One region of the Pseudomonas sp. MYb118 genome, then DNA from elsewhere that is predicted to be linked to it. Evidence: predicted binding sites of a transcription regulator. Region 1 holds the regulator's gene; each other region holds the start of a gene.

Region 1 (3,126 bases):
CGTCTATGCAAGACAAGGTAAAGAAATAACATGGGCAGCATGCATCCCGTACAGGTGATCGCGGTGACCGGCGGCAAAGGTGGCGTCGGCAAGACTAACGTGTCAGTGAACTTGTCCCTGGCTCTAGCTGAGCTCGGCCGGCGCGTCATGCTGCTGGACGCCGATCTGGGGCTGGCGAACGTCGACGTTCTGCTGGGGCTGACGCCCAAACGTACCCTGGCCGACGTGATCGAAGGCCGCTGTGAGCTGCGCGACGTATTGCTGCAAGGGCCTGGCGGTATCCGTATCGTTCCGGCGGCTTCCGGCACCCAGAGCATGGTGCACCTGAGCCCGGCCCAGCATGCCGGCCTGATCCAGGCGTTCAGCGATATCGGCGACAACCTCGATGTGCTGGTGATCGACACCGCTGCGGGTATTGGTGACTCGGTAGTCAGTTTTGTCCGCGCCGCCCAGGAAGTCCTGCTGGTGGTCTGCGACGAGCCGACCTCGATCACAGACGCCTATGCCCTGATCAAGCTGCTCAACCGCGATTACGGCATGAACCGCTTCCGCGTCCTGGCCAACATGGCCCAGAGCCCGCAGGAAGGGCGCAACCTGTTCGCCAAGTTGACAAAGGTCACGGATCGTTTCCTTGACGTCGCCCTACAATACGTGGGCGCCGTGCCTTACGACGAAAGCGTGCGCAAGGCTGTGCAGAAGCAACGCGCCGTGTATGAAGCTTTCCCGCGTTCCAAGTGCTCCCTGGCCTTCAAGGCTATCGCGCAAAAGGTCGATACCTGGCCACTGCCCGCCAACCCGCGTGGGCATCTGGAATTTTTCGTCGAGCGTCTCGTGCAACAAACGGCAGGACCGGTGCTATGACAGCCAGCGGTTACAACCTCTACAAGAAGTCGGCGCGTGACGCGCAGTACGAGCTGATCGAGCGTTACGCGCCCCTGGTCAAACGCATTGCCTACCACTTGCTGGCGCGTCTGCCTGCCAGTGTGCAGGTCGAAGACCTGATCCAGGCCGGGATGATCGGCCTGCTGGAAGTGTCGACCAAATACGACGCCAGCAAGGGCGCGAGTTTCGAGACGTACGCGGGCATCCGCATCCGCGGCGCCATGCTCGATGAAGTGCGCAAGGGGGACTGGGCGCCACGTTCGGTCCACCGCAATACCCGCATGGTCAGCGACGCAATTCGCTCGATTGAAGCTAAAACCGGCCGTGACGCTAAAGATCACGAAGTTGCGGCCGAACTCCAATTGAGTCTCGATGATTATTACGGGATTTTGAACGACACCCTGGGCAGCCGGTTATTCAGTTTCGACGATCTTTTGCAGGACGGCGAACACGAAGGTCTGCACGAGGATGGCGCGAGTGCTCATCTCGAGCCGTCACGCGATCTGGAAGATGAACGCTTCCAGGCGGCGCTGGCGGACGCGATTGCCAATTTGCCGGAGCGCGAGCGACTGGTGTTGGCGCTGTACTACGACGAAGAGTTGAATCTCAAGGAAATCGGTGAGGTCCTGGGAGTCAGCGAATCTCGGGTCAGCCAGTTACATAGCCAGTGCGCAGCCCGTTTGCGGGGGCGTTTGGGGGAGTGGCGAGCGCGCTGAAGGCAGTGTGGGGACACTGCGAACGTGGCTGGTGTGGTGTTGAACCGCACCGGTCTCGATCTGTTGTGCTCCAGACAGTCATTGAGTGCTTTGCCAAATTGATTGAAATGGCGCGTCCAGGTGCTGGGCGCGTTTAAGACTGCTTGGAGGTCGAATTGGACAAGAACATGAAAATCCTCATCGTTGATGACTTCTCAACGATGCGGCGGATCATTAAGAACCTGTTGCGTGACCTTGGGTTCACCAACACGGTCGAGGCCGACGATGGCACCACCGCCATTCCGGTCCTCAACAGCGGAAGCATCGACTTTCTGGTAACCGACTGGAACATGCCTGGCATGACCGGCATTGATCTGCTGCGCCACGTGCGCGCCGATGAAAAGCTCAAGCACCTGCCGGTGCTGATGGTGACCGCCGAAGCCAAGCGCGAGCAGATCATCGAAGCGGCCCAGGCCGGTGTAAACGGCTATGTGGTCAAACCCTTCACGGCCCAGGCGTTGAAAGAAAAAATCGAGAAGATTTTCGAACGCATCGGTTGAGTCACGGCGCCACGGGGGAGCTATGGACCACAAAGAATCTTCACTGGGTGACTTCGAGTCGACCCTGAAAAAACACGCGGTCGAACTGGTCGAAAGCCTTGAAAAAGGCAAGTTCGGCGACGCGGTGCAATTGATCCATGAGCTCAATCAGACCCGTGACCGTGGCCTGTATCAGGAAGTGGGCAAGCTCACCCGCGAGTTGCATAGCGCGATCGTCAATTTCCAGATTGATCCGCACATGCCGCAAGCCGAAGAGGTGTCCCAGATCACGGATGCCACCGAGCGCCTCGGTTATGTTGTCAAGCTGACAGAGGCTGCCGCCAACCGCACCATGGATCTGGTCGAAAGCTCCACACCATTGGTCAACAGCCTGAGCGATGAAGCCCAGGCGCTGAGCACCGACTGGGGGCGGTTCATGCGGCGCGAAGTGGGGGCTGAAGAGTTCCGCGAGCTGGCGCGGCGTGTCGACGGTTTTCTGGCACGCAGCAGCAAGGACAACCGGGCAGTGTCGAGCAATCTCAACGACATCCTGCTCGCGCAGGATTACCAGGACCTGACCGGTCAGGTGATCAAGCGTGTGACGCAATTGGTGACGGAAGTCGAAGCCAACCTGCTCAAACTCGTACTCATGGCCAGCCAGGTGGACCGCTTTGCGGGCATCGAACATGACCGTGAAGCGATGCTTGCAGAAAAAGATCCACAAAAACATCTCTCTCAGGGTGAAGGTCCGCAGATTCATGCCGATAAAAGAGAAGACGTTGTGTCCGGCCAGGACGACGTGGACGATTTGTTATCCAGCCTGGGTTTCTAAATATTCAGGTTTTTAGGTTTTTGGGTTTTTTGACCTGTTAGGAGCACACCCTTAATGAGCTTCGGCGCCGATGAAGAGATCCTTCAGGATTTCCTGGTTGAGGCCGGCGAGATTCTAGAGCAACTGTCCGAGCAGCTGGTCGAGCTGGAAAGCCGACCTGATGATGCGGATTTGCTCA
Region 2 (3,126 bases), on a different contig from region 1:
CAGCGCCTGGATTTCGCCCCGGGATTCGATACGGGCCTGGGCGGCCTCGTTGAGCATTTCCATGCTTGAAACTTTCACCAGCTCGGAGCTGTGCTCCATGCGATACAGCGAAAGGCCGACCAGCAAGGTCACGATACCTGCCAGGCAGAGGCCGGCGAGGAGGGTGATCTTCCATTGAATGGACAGTTGTCGGAGTGACATGGAGGTATCCTTACTCGATAAAAATCTGCGACTTTGCAGTTTAACGGCCGCGAATCCGCTTTCTTTATGTCGTGCGTCAATACCGCGAAACAATTTATCCAGGGCTGTTGCCCTCAGGCGGTCGCGTTGACTTTGACAAGGTGGCGGTGCTGCGGCACAGTGCGCGCCCTCTAATAAAACCCATTCCCGACTCCGCTGGCGGCCCTGTGCAGACTGCCGGCCGGAGTGTTTGCGCTTGTCTGGAGTAACGATGATTAATGCTGTAATTGCCGCGGTCGGCGTCATGCTGATACTCAGCCTGTCCCGCGTGCACGTTGTGATCGCACTGATTGTCGGTGCGCTGGTGGGTGGCCTGAGCGGTGGCCTGGGCATCGACGCCACCCTCAAGGCATTCAACAGCGGCCTGGGTGGCGGGGCGACGGTGGCGTTGTCCTACGCCTTGCTCGGCGCTTTCGCGGTGGCGATCGCCAAGTCCGGCTTGGCCCACGCGCTGGCGGACAAGGCCCTGGCCATGGTCGACCGCCAGCACGCCACGGGTGGTCGCCAGGTCAAGTGGTTGCTGATCGGGCTGCTGTGGGTGGTGGCCATCGCTTCACAGAACATTCTGCCGATACATATCGCCTTTATTCCGTTGCTGGTGCCGCCACTGCTCTATGTGCTGACCAAGCTGCAACTGGACCGTCGCCTGATCGCCTGCGTCATGACCTTCGGCCTGATCACCCCGTACATGTTCCTGCCGGTGGGGTTCGGCAACATCTTCCTCAACGAGATCCTGCTGGCCAACGTCGCCCGCAGCGGCGTCGATATCAGCGGCATCAACGTCACCCACGCCATGGGCATCCCGGCGCTGGGCATGCTGGTGGGGCTGGCCGTGGCCTTCATCAGCTATCGCAAGAAACGGGTCTACGACCTGGCGAAAATCGAGCAGGTCGAGCAGGTCGCGGTGACGTACAACCCGCTGAGCCTGATGGTGGCCGGCGTGGCCATCGCGGCGGCGTTCATCATTCAGCTGTTGCTGGACTCGATGATCATCGGTGCGCTGGTGGGCTTTCTGATCTTCTCGGTGTCGGGCATCGTCAAGTGGCGCGATACCGACGACCTGTTCACCGAAGGTATGAAGATGATGGCCATGATCGGCTTCATCATGATCGCCGCCTCGGGGTTCGCCGAGGTGATGAAGGCCACCGGCCAGGTGCAGACGCTGGTCGAGGCGTCGGCCGCGTGGATCGGCCACAGCCAGGGCATCGGCGCGTTGTTGATGTTGTTGGTGGGGCTGCTGGTGACCATGGGCATCGGTTCGTCGTTCTCCACGGTGCCGATCCTCGCCGCGATCTTCGTGCCGCTGTGCGTGCAACTGGGCTTCAGCCCGATCGCCATCGTCTGCATCGTCGGCACCGCCGGTGCCCTGGGCGACGCCGGCTCCCCCGCCTCGGACTCGACCCTCGGTCCGACCTCCGGCCTGAACATCGACGGCCAGCACCACCACATCTGGGACACCGTGGTGCCGACGTTCCTGCATTACAACCTGCCGCTGCTGGCGTTTGGCTGGGTGGCGGCGATGGTGCTCTGAATTCCCCGCCGATTATGATCCCTGCCTGATCCTGTGGGAGCGAGCCTGCTCGCGATGCGGTGAATCAGACACACCGCATCGCGAGCAGGCTCGCTCCCACAGGGGAAGGGCGGAGGTCCCTCCCTCATGCCCTGTTGTAATGACCTGTCTCAACTTTTGACTTGACGTGCCGTTATAGCCTTTGACCACGTTAATAAAATCAAAAGAGTGAACCGTCATGCGCATGAGCCTGAAGGCTAAAGTCCTGTCTCTCGCCGTTCTCCCGGTGCTGGTGTTCGCACTGGTCATCAGCTTCACCACGTATTTCGTGTTGCAGGAACAGGCGCGCAAGGAAGTCGAACAGACCCGCGAGCGCCTGCTCAGCAACGCCAAGGACACCCTCAAAAGCTACGTCGCCGTGGCGATGACCGCGATCAAGCCGCTCTACGACGCTGCCGCCCCCGGCGACGAGGCGGCGCGGGCGCAGGTGATCAAGCTGTTGTCGAACATCAGCTACGACAAGGAAGGCTACTTCTTCGGCTACGATTCCAACACCGTGCGCCTGTTCAAGGCCAACAGCCCCGAAGGCGTGGGCAAGAGCTTCAAGGACAACCGCGACCCCAACGGTGTCTACGTCAACCGCGACCTGGTGCAGGTCGCCAAGGACGGCACCCACTACCTGCAATACAGCTCGCCGCTGCCGAGCAACACCCAGGTGCTGGTGCCGAAACTCGGCTACACCGAATACCTGGCCAAGTGGGACATGGCGGTGGGCACCTCGGTCAACCTCGATGGCATCGAGGCCCAGGTGGCCGTGGTCGAGGGCAAGGTCAAGGAGCGCATGGAAGGCGTATTGCTGAGCATCGTCGGCATCGCCGCCGTGGTGCTGCTGGTGATCGCCGCCGCTGGGATGCTGCTGGCCAACACCATTTTGCGTCCGCTGCACCTGATGAAAGACAACCTCGATGACATCGCCGCGGGCGAGGGCGACCTGACCCGGCGCCTGACCATCACCAGCCAGGATGAACTGGGCGAACTGGCCGGTTCGTTCAACCGCTTCGTCGACAAGATCCACGGTTTGGTGCGCCAGATCACCGAAATGACCTCGCAACTGACCGGGCTGGTGCATCAGGTGTCCGACCAGGCCCACCGTTCGGACCAGGCCATGGAGCGTCAGCGCCACGAGACCGATCAGGTCGCCACGGCGATCAACGAGATGTCGGCCGCTGCCCAGGAAGTGGCCAAGAGTGCACAGAACGCTGCGGTCGCGGCCCAGCAGACCGACGAGGAAGGCCAGACCGCCAAGCGCGTGGTGGCCGGCAGCATCGAGAAGATCCATGCGCTGGTCGACGACATCCGCAACAGCGGCGTGTCCC
Region 3 (3,126 bases), on a different contig from region 1:
CGAATCGCCCAAGCGGCTCGTTCATGTTCCTCGGCCCGACCGGTGTCGGTAAAACCGAGCTGTGCAAGGCCTTGGCCGAATTCCTCTTCGACACCGAAGAGGCGATGGTGCGCATCGACATGTCCGAGTTCATGGAGAAACACTCCGTGGCCCGCCTGATCGGTGCACCACCGGGGTACGTCGGTTATGAAGAGGGCGGTTACCTGACCGAAGCGGTGCGTCGCAAGCCTTATTCGGTGATCCTGCTCGATGAGGTGGAGAAGGCCCACCCGGATGTGTTCAACATCCTCCTGCAAGTGCTGGAAGATGGCCGCCTGACCGACAGCCATGGCCGCACGGTGGACTTCAAGAACACCGTGATCGTCATGACCTCCAACCTGGGGTCGGCACAGATCCAGGAACTGGTCGGTGACCGTGAGGCACAGCGTGCTGCGGTGATGGACGCGATCTCCACGCACTTCCGCCCCGAGTTCATCAACCGGGTCGATGAGGTGGTGATCTTCGAGCCATTGGCGCGGGATCAGATCGCCGGCATCACCGAGATCCAGCTGGGCCGCCTGCGCAGTCGCCTGAGCGAGCGCGAGCTCAAGCTCGAACTCAGCCCCGAGGCGATGGACAAGCTGATCGCGGTGGGTTACGACCCGGTCTATGGCGCACGGCCGCTCAAACGAGCGATCCAGCGCTGGATCGAGAACCCGCTGGCGCAGTTGATCCTGTCGGGGCGTTTCATGCCCGGCGACATCGCCAAAGGGGTGGTGGAGAACGACGAGATCGTCTTCGTCTGATCGCTGCCTGCAAAAAAATGAAGAGGCCTCGCATTGCGAGGCCTTTTTTTCGTCAGGTTGTTGAACTCAAAGGAAAAGGCTTGTAAAGTGCGCCCCGCAGTCAGTCACCCCGAAGGGTTTCAGCTCACTGGGCAGAAATCTGAATTAAGTTGCAAATCATTAACTTGAAAGCGATTTAGGGGGTTGACAGAGGCGCTTGAGATTGTAGAATAGCGCGCCTCAGACACACGAACGCAGCGATGCGAACGGGTCGAAGAGGTGAAGTAAAGCTGCAAAGTTGTAACTTGAAATATGTAGTTCCGTGATAGCTCAGTCGGTAGAGCAAATGACTGTTAATCATTGGGTCCCAGGTTCGAGTCCTGGTCACGGAGCCAATTTCAAACCGGGGTATAGCGCAGTCCGGTAGCGCGCCTGCTTTGGGAGCAGGATGTCAGGAGTTCGAATCCCCTTACCCCGACCATATTTGGGTCGTTAGCTCAGTTGGTAGAGCAGTTGGCTTTTAACCAATTGGTCGTAGGTTCGAGTCCCACACGACCCACCATTTTTGAAACCAGTTAACCCTGGAATCGAATCTTAAGATCAGAGGCCAAAAGCGCTGATCGAAGAAGGCGCCTTTTAAAGGTGCCTTTTTTTTACCGGGGTATAGCGCAGTCCGGTAGCGCGCCTGCTTTGGGAGCAGGATGTCAGGAGTTCGAATCCCCTTACCCCGACCATATTGAAGATCCCCGTATCGAAAGATACGGGGATTTTTTTTGCCTGCGACAAAGTGGCCGCTTAAGTCGTCATACAACTTGCCGATAACGAGGCAACGGGGTACTGCCAATCAACACACCCCCACACCTGGTCATTACAAGAAAAAAGGTCGCTAGTCATGTTGCTTCGTCAGTTGAATATCGCTCCTCGGGCGGCCCTGGGGTTCGCTTTGATCGCCGTACTGGTGGCGTTGCTCGGTATCTTTGCCCTGGGGCAGATGTCGAGCATCCGTGAAAGCGAGGTGGCGGTGGAAAAACAATGGCTGCCAAGCATCCGCGGTGGTGACGAGATTCGCGAGCTGATGCTGCGTATCCGCACCATTTCCCTGCGCATGGCGCTGGACCAGGACCCCAAGAACATCCCGGTCTACCGTGGCCAGATGGACACGCGCGACAGGGAACTGAGCGAGAAAATCGCCGCCTACGACCATCTGGTCGACACCCCGGAAGGGCGCGCCTTGTATGACCAGTTCAAAACCACCTTCGCCGCTTATCGCACCGGTATCGCCCAGTCGTTCACCCTGGCCGAACAGGGACGCCGTGACGAATTGACCAAATTGCTGCTGGTGGACATGAAGACCGTGGTCGATGGCTCCGGCAAGCAGCTCAACGACCTGGCGGAGCTGTTCGCCAAGCAGGTGGTTGTGGAAAGCGAAAAGTCGGCGGCGCACTACGAAACATCGCGGACCATTGTCAGCCTGTTTATCGGCCTGGCGGCGCTGGCAACCGTGGCATTGGCGATGTTGCTGACCCGCAGTATCGTCCGTCCGTTGAACGAAGCCTTGAGCGCCGCGGAAAGCGTGGCCCAGGGCGATCTGACCCGACCGATCGCCACCCATGGCAGTGACGAAGTCAGCCGCCTGCTCAAGGCCCTGGCGACCATGCAGCAAAACCTGCGTGAAACCCTGCAGGCCATCAGCGGCTCGGCCACCCAACTGGCTGCGGCGGCGGATGAACTCAACGCTGTCACCCTCGACAGCACCCAGGGCTTGCAGCAGCAGAACAACGAAATCGAGCAGGCGGCCACGGCGGTCAATGAAATGACCACGGCCGTGGAAGAAGTCGCACGCAATGCGGTATCGACCTCCGATGCCACGCGTCAGTCCAGCGAGTCGGCGCACCTGGGGCAGGAGCGTGTCAGCGAAACCGCCCAGGCCATTGGTGCCCTGGCCAGTGAAGTGCAACACACTGGTGAGTTGGTGCAATCGCTGGCCAACCAGTCCCAGGACATTGGCAAAGTGCTGGAAGTGATCCGGGCCATTGCCGAGCAGACCAATTTGCTGGCGCTCAACGCGGCCATCGAAGCGGCGCGTGCGGGGGAGAGTGGCCGTGGCTTTGCGGTGGTGGCTGACGAAGTGCGGGCCCTGGCGCATCGCACCCAGCAATCGACCCTGGAAATCGAGCAGATGGTGCAGGGCATGCGCAGCGGTTCGAGCCTGGCGCTGGATTCCATGAACGCCAGCGCGTCCCGGGCTGCCAGCACCCTGCAACTGGCCGAGCGCGCCGGTGAGGCCCTGGTTGCCATCACCTCGTCGGTGCATGAGATTCACGAGCGCAACCTGGTGATCGCCAGCGCCGCCGAAGAGCAG
Region 4 (3,126 bases), on a different contig from region 1:
GTGTCGAGGATTTTGCTCGCCGCGCCACCAATGCTCTGGATCAGGTTGCGGATCGCCGCCAGGAACTGGTTGAACCAGTTGGCCAGTTGCGCAGTTTCATCGCGACCGCGGATTTGCAGGCTCTGGGTCAGGTCACCTTCGCCCTGGGCGATGCCTTCCAGGCCGCTGGCCACGCCACGGATCGGCCGCACGATGAGGCTGGCGAAGCTGGCGCCGACCACGGCGAAGACCACGGCCAGTACGGCGGCGATGATGGCGATCAACCAGGTCAGTTGGGTCGCCGAGCTCATCACTTCGCTTTGCTTGATCAGGCCGATGAAGGTCCAGCCCAGTTGCTCCGATGGCCAGACGTTGGCCATGTAGCGCTCGCCGTTGAGTTCGACTTCCACCAGGCCCTTGCCGGCCTTGGCCAGTTGCGCGTAACCGTCGCCGAGGCTGCCCAGCGCCTTGAAGTTATGCTCCGGCTGCTTGGGGTCCACCAGCACGGTGCCGTTGTTTTCCAGCAGCATCAGGTAGCCTGTTTCACCCAGCTTGATCTGCTTGACGATCTCGGTGAGCTGCTTGAGCGATACGTCGATGTTGACCACGCCACCCTGGGCGCCCAGCTGGTTGGCCACGGCGCGCACGGTACTGACCAGTACCGCGTCATCACCGGCCCAGTAATAGGCTTCGGTGCGCACGGTCTTGCCGGGGTTGGCCATTGCCGTCTTGTACCACGGGCGAACGCGCGGGTCGTAGTTCGCCATTTTCGGGTCGCCAGGCCAGAACGCGTAACCGCCGTTGCTCAAGCCGTAGGACACGTAGGAGTACGCCGGATGACTGGCGGCCAGGGCGGCGAACAGATCAAACAGTTTGGTGTCGATTTCCGTGAAGGGGATTTGCGCAGCGTCAGCGCTCATGTGGCTTTTCACGCTGGCGTCAGCCGCCTTGACCAGCGGCTGGTTGGCCAGGTACTCGACGTTCTGGGTGATGCCGTCGAAAAACAGCTGCATGGCGTTGCTGACCTGACGAATCTCGCGGCCGCTGCCGTCGACGAAATCGTCCTTGGCATCGCTGCGCAGGTTCATGACCACGAGGGTGGCGACCAGCACCACGGGCAAGCAGGCGATGATTGCAAACGCCCACGTCAACTTCTGTTTGATGTTCATCCGCGCTCCATATTTTCTTGTAACCCACGTAGTGCAGAGGACCCGCGGAATTATTGGCAGCCGTAACGATTGTGTCAGTCCCGATCCTGGGAGGTTTCGACGTCTTCTTCTGTGGAAGGGATCGTCGGACAATTCACTTTGTTACTGAGGGCTTCGGCTGCCCGGGAGGGAAATTGAGGGCTGTTGAAAAAAATCCTACGAAAGGCGCTGATCAGTATGTCGGGCTCTGTCGTCAATGCCCGCGAATGCCTTCTCCATCAATGAGGGTGGGCTCGGCTATGATCCTTGGCGGTCGAGGAAACTCGACGCCATTGGCCGGTTTTTTCGGCACATTGTGTGCATCTGCACAGTTCACAGGTCGGCAACCCCTCCCGCCAATGAGTGGATTGCCGTATAACGAATGACTCACGCGTGTTTGGTAATAAAGGACCCAGAATAAAAGCTGATGAAGACTCCAAAACGCATTGAACCCCTGATCGAGGACGGTCTGGTCGACGAGGTGCTGCGCCCACTCATGAGTGGTAAAGAAGCAGCTGTGTATGTGGTGCGCTGCGGCAATCAGGTGCGTTGCGCGAAGGTCTACAAGGAGGCGAACAAACGCAGTTTCCGCCAGGCGGCCGAGTATCAGGAAGGCCGCAAGGTCCGCAACAGTCGGCAGGCCCGGGCCATGGCCAAGGGCTCCAAGTTCGGTCGCAAGGAGGCCGAAGACGCCTGGCAGAACGCCGAAGTGGCGGCGTTGTTCCGCCTGGCCAATGCCGGTGTGCGGGTGCCCAAGCCGTATGACTTCCTCGAAGGCGTGCTGCTGATGGAGCTGGTGGCCGACGAGTACGGCGATGCGGCCCCGCGCCTGAACGACGTGGTGCTGGAGCCGGAACAGGCGCGCGAGTATCACGCGTTCCTCATTTCGCAGATCGTGCTGATGTTGTGTACCGGTCTGGTGCACGGTGACTTGTCCGAGTTCAACGTGCTGCTGACGCCCAACGGCCCGGTCATCATCGACCTGCCGCAGGCGGTGGACGCGGCGGGTAACAACCACGCCTTCAGCATGCTGGAGCGGGACGTGGGCAACATGGCGTCCTACTTCGGACGGTTTGCCCCGGAGCTGAAAAACACCCGCTACGCCAAGGAAATGTGGGCGTTGTACGAAGCCGGCACCTTGCAGCCCAACAGCGTCCTGACCGGCGAATTCGCCGATACCGAGGAACTGGCCGATGTCGGTGGGGTGATGCGCGAGATCGAAGCGGCGCGCCGCGACGAAGAGCGCAAACAGGCCGCCCGTGCGGCGGATGATGCGCCACCGAACAAGGGCGAAGAGCCGCCACCGCCTTGGTTGCAGTGAGGCGTTGAATCAAAAAACCGGCTTCGGCCGGTTTTTTGTGGGCATGGTTTTGGTGGGGTGGTGTTTTTCAGGGCCTCATCGCGGGCAAGCCCGCTCCCACAGGGATCACGCTGCACCTGTAGGAGCGGGCTTGCCCGCGATGGCGGCCTCCCAGGCAATGAACAATCTTCAGGCACAACACCCCGAAGCCAGATTCTTCAGGATCGGGCAGTCCGGCCGGTGATCGCCCTGACAATGTTCCACCAGGTCCTGCAAGGTATCGCGCAACTGCCCCAGTTCGCGGATCTTCTGCTCCAGCTCCTCGATGTGCTGGCGCGCCAATGCTTTCACATCGGCACTGGCGCGCTGGCGGTCCTGCCACAGGGCCAATAGCTTGCCGACCTCTTCCAGGGAAAACCCCAGGTCCCGCGAGCGCTTGATGAACGCCAGGGTGTGCAAGTCGTCATCGCCATAAACGCGGTAGCCGCTGTCGGTGCGATGGGCCGCCTTGAGCAGCCCGATGGACTCGTAGTAACGAATCATCTTCGCGCTCAGGCCGCTCTGCCGGGCTGCTTGGCCGATGTTCATCGGTTGTCCTCCAGGTCCTTGGGTTTCCAGGTTTTCAACAGTAACGCATTGCTCACTACGCTGACGCTCGAC

What was found. Region 1 encodes FliA, which starts transcription of late flagellar genes. Its sites were predicted from a motif close to CTAAAGTTTNNNNNNNNNNNGCCGNTAA; they were not measured.
Region 2: a site for FliA is predicted at 1,920-1,947, ahead of ABVN20_RS27315 (methyl-accepting chemotaxis protein). Genes of this name have one in related genera too.
Region 3: a site for FliA is predicted at 1,559-1,586, ahead of ABVN20_RS09645 (methyl-accepting chemotaxis protein). Genes of this name have one in related genera too.
Region 4: a site for FliA is predicted at 1,299-1,326, ahead of ABVN20_RS16990 (methyl-accepting chemotaxis protein). Genes of this name have one in related genera too.

The regions. Positions count from the first base shown of each region.
Region 1 covers NZ_JBFRXN010000001.1:23,532-26,657, forward strand. Annotated here, with positions in the region: gene fleN (flagellar synthesis regulator FleN) at 31-861, shown strand; gene fliA (RNA polymerase sigma factor FliA) at 858-1,598, shown strand; gene ABVN20_RS00130 (chemotaxis response regulator CheY) at 1,766-2,137, shown strand; gene ABVN20_RS00135 (protein phosphatase CheZ) at 2,160-2,948, shown strand; gene ABVN20_RS00140 (chemotaxis protein CheA) at 3,003-3,126, shown strand, end outside.
Region 2 covers NZ_JBFRXN010000004.1:280,404-283,529, forward strand. Annotated here, with positions in the region: gene ABVN20_RS27305 (methyl-accepting chemotaxis protein) at 1-201, opposite strand, end outside; gene ABVN20_RS27310 (Na+/H+ antiporter family protein) at 455-1,771, shown strand; gene ABVN20_RS27315 (methyl-accepting chemotaxis protein) at 1,989-3,126, shown strand, end outside.
Region 3 covers NZ_JBFRXN010000002.1:840,982-844,107, reverse strand. Annotated here, with positions in the region: gene clpB (ATP-dependent chaperone ClpB) at 1-785, shown strand, start outside; tRNA gene ABVN20_RS09665 (tRNA-Asn) at 1,084-1,159, shown strand; tRNA gene ABVN20_RS09660 (tRNA-Pro) at 1,169-1,245, shown strand; tRNA gene ABVN20_RS09655 (tRNA-Lys) at 1,251-1,326, shown strand; tRNA gene ABVN20_RS09650 (tRNA-Pro) at 1,422-1,498, shown strand; gene ABVN20_RS09645 (methyl-accepting chemotaxis protein) at 1,657-3,126, shown strand, end outside.
Region 4 covers NZ_JBFRXN010000002.1:2,446,169-2,449,294, forward strand. Annotated here, with positions in the region: gene ABVN20_RS16990 (methyl-accepting chemotaxis protein) at 1-1,148, opposite strand, end outside; gene ABVN20_RS16995 (PA4780 family RIO1-like protein kinase) at 1,594-2,487, shown strand; gene cueR (Cu(I)-responsive transcriptional regulator) at 2,656-3,054, opposite strand; gene ABVN20_RS17005 (heavy metal translocating P-type ATPase) at 3,051-3,126, opposite strand, start outside.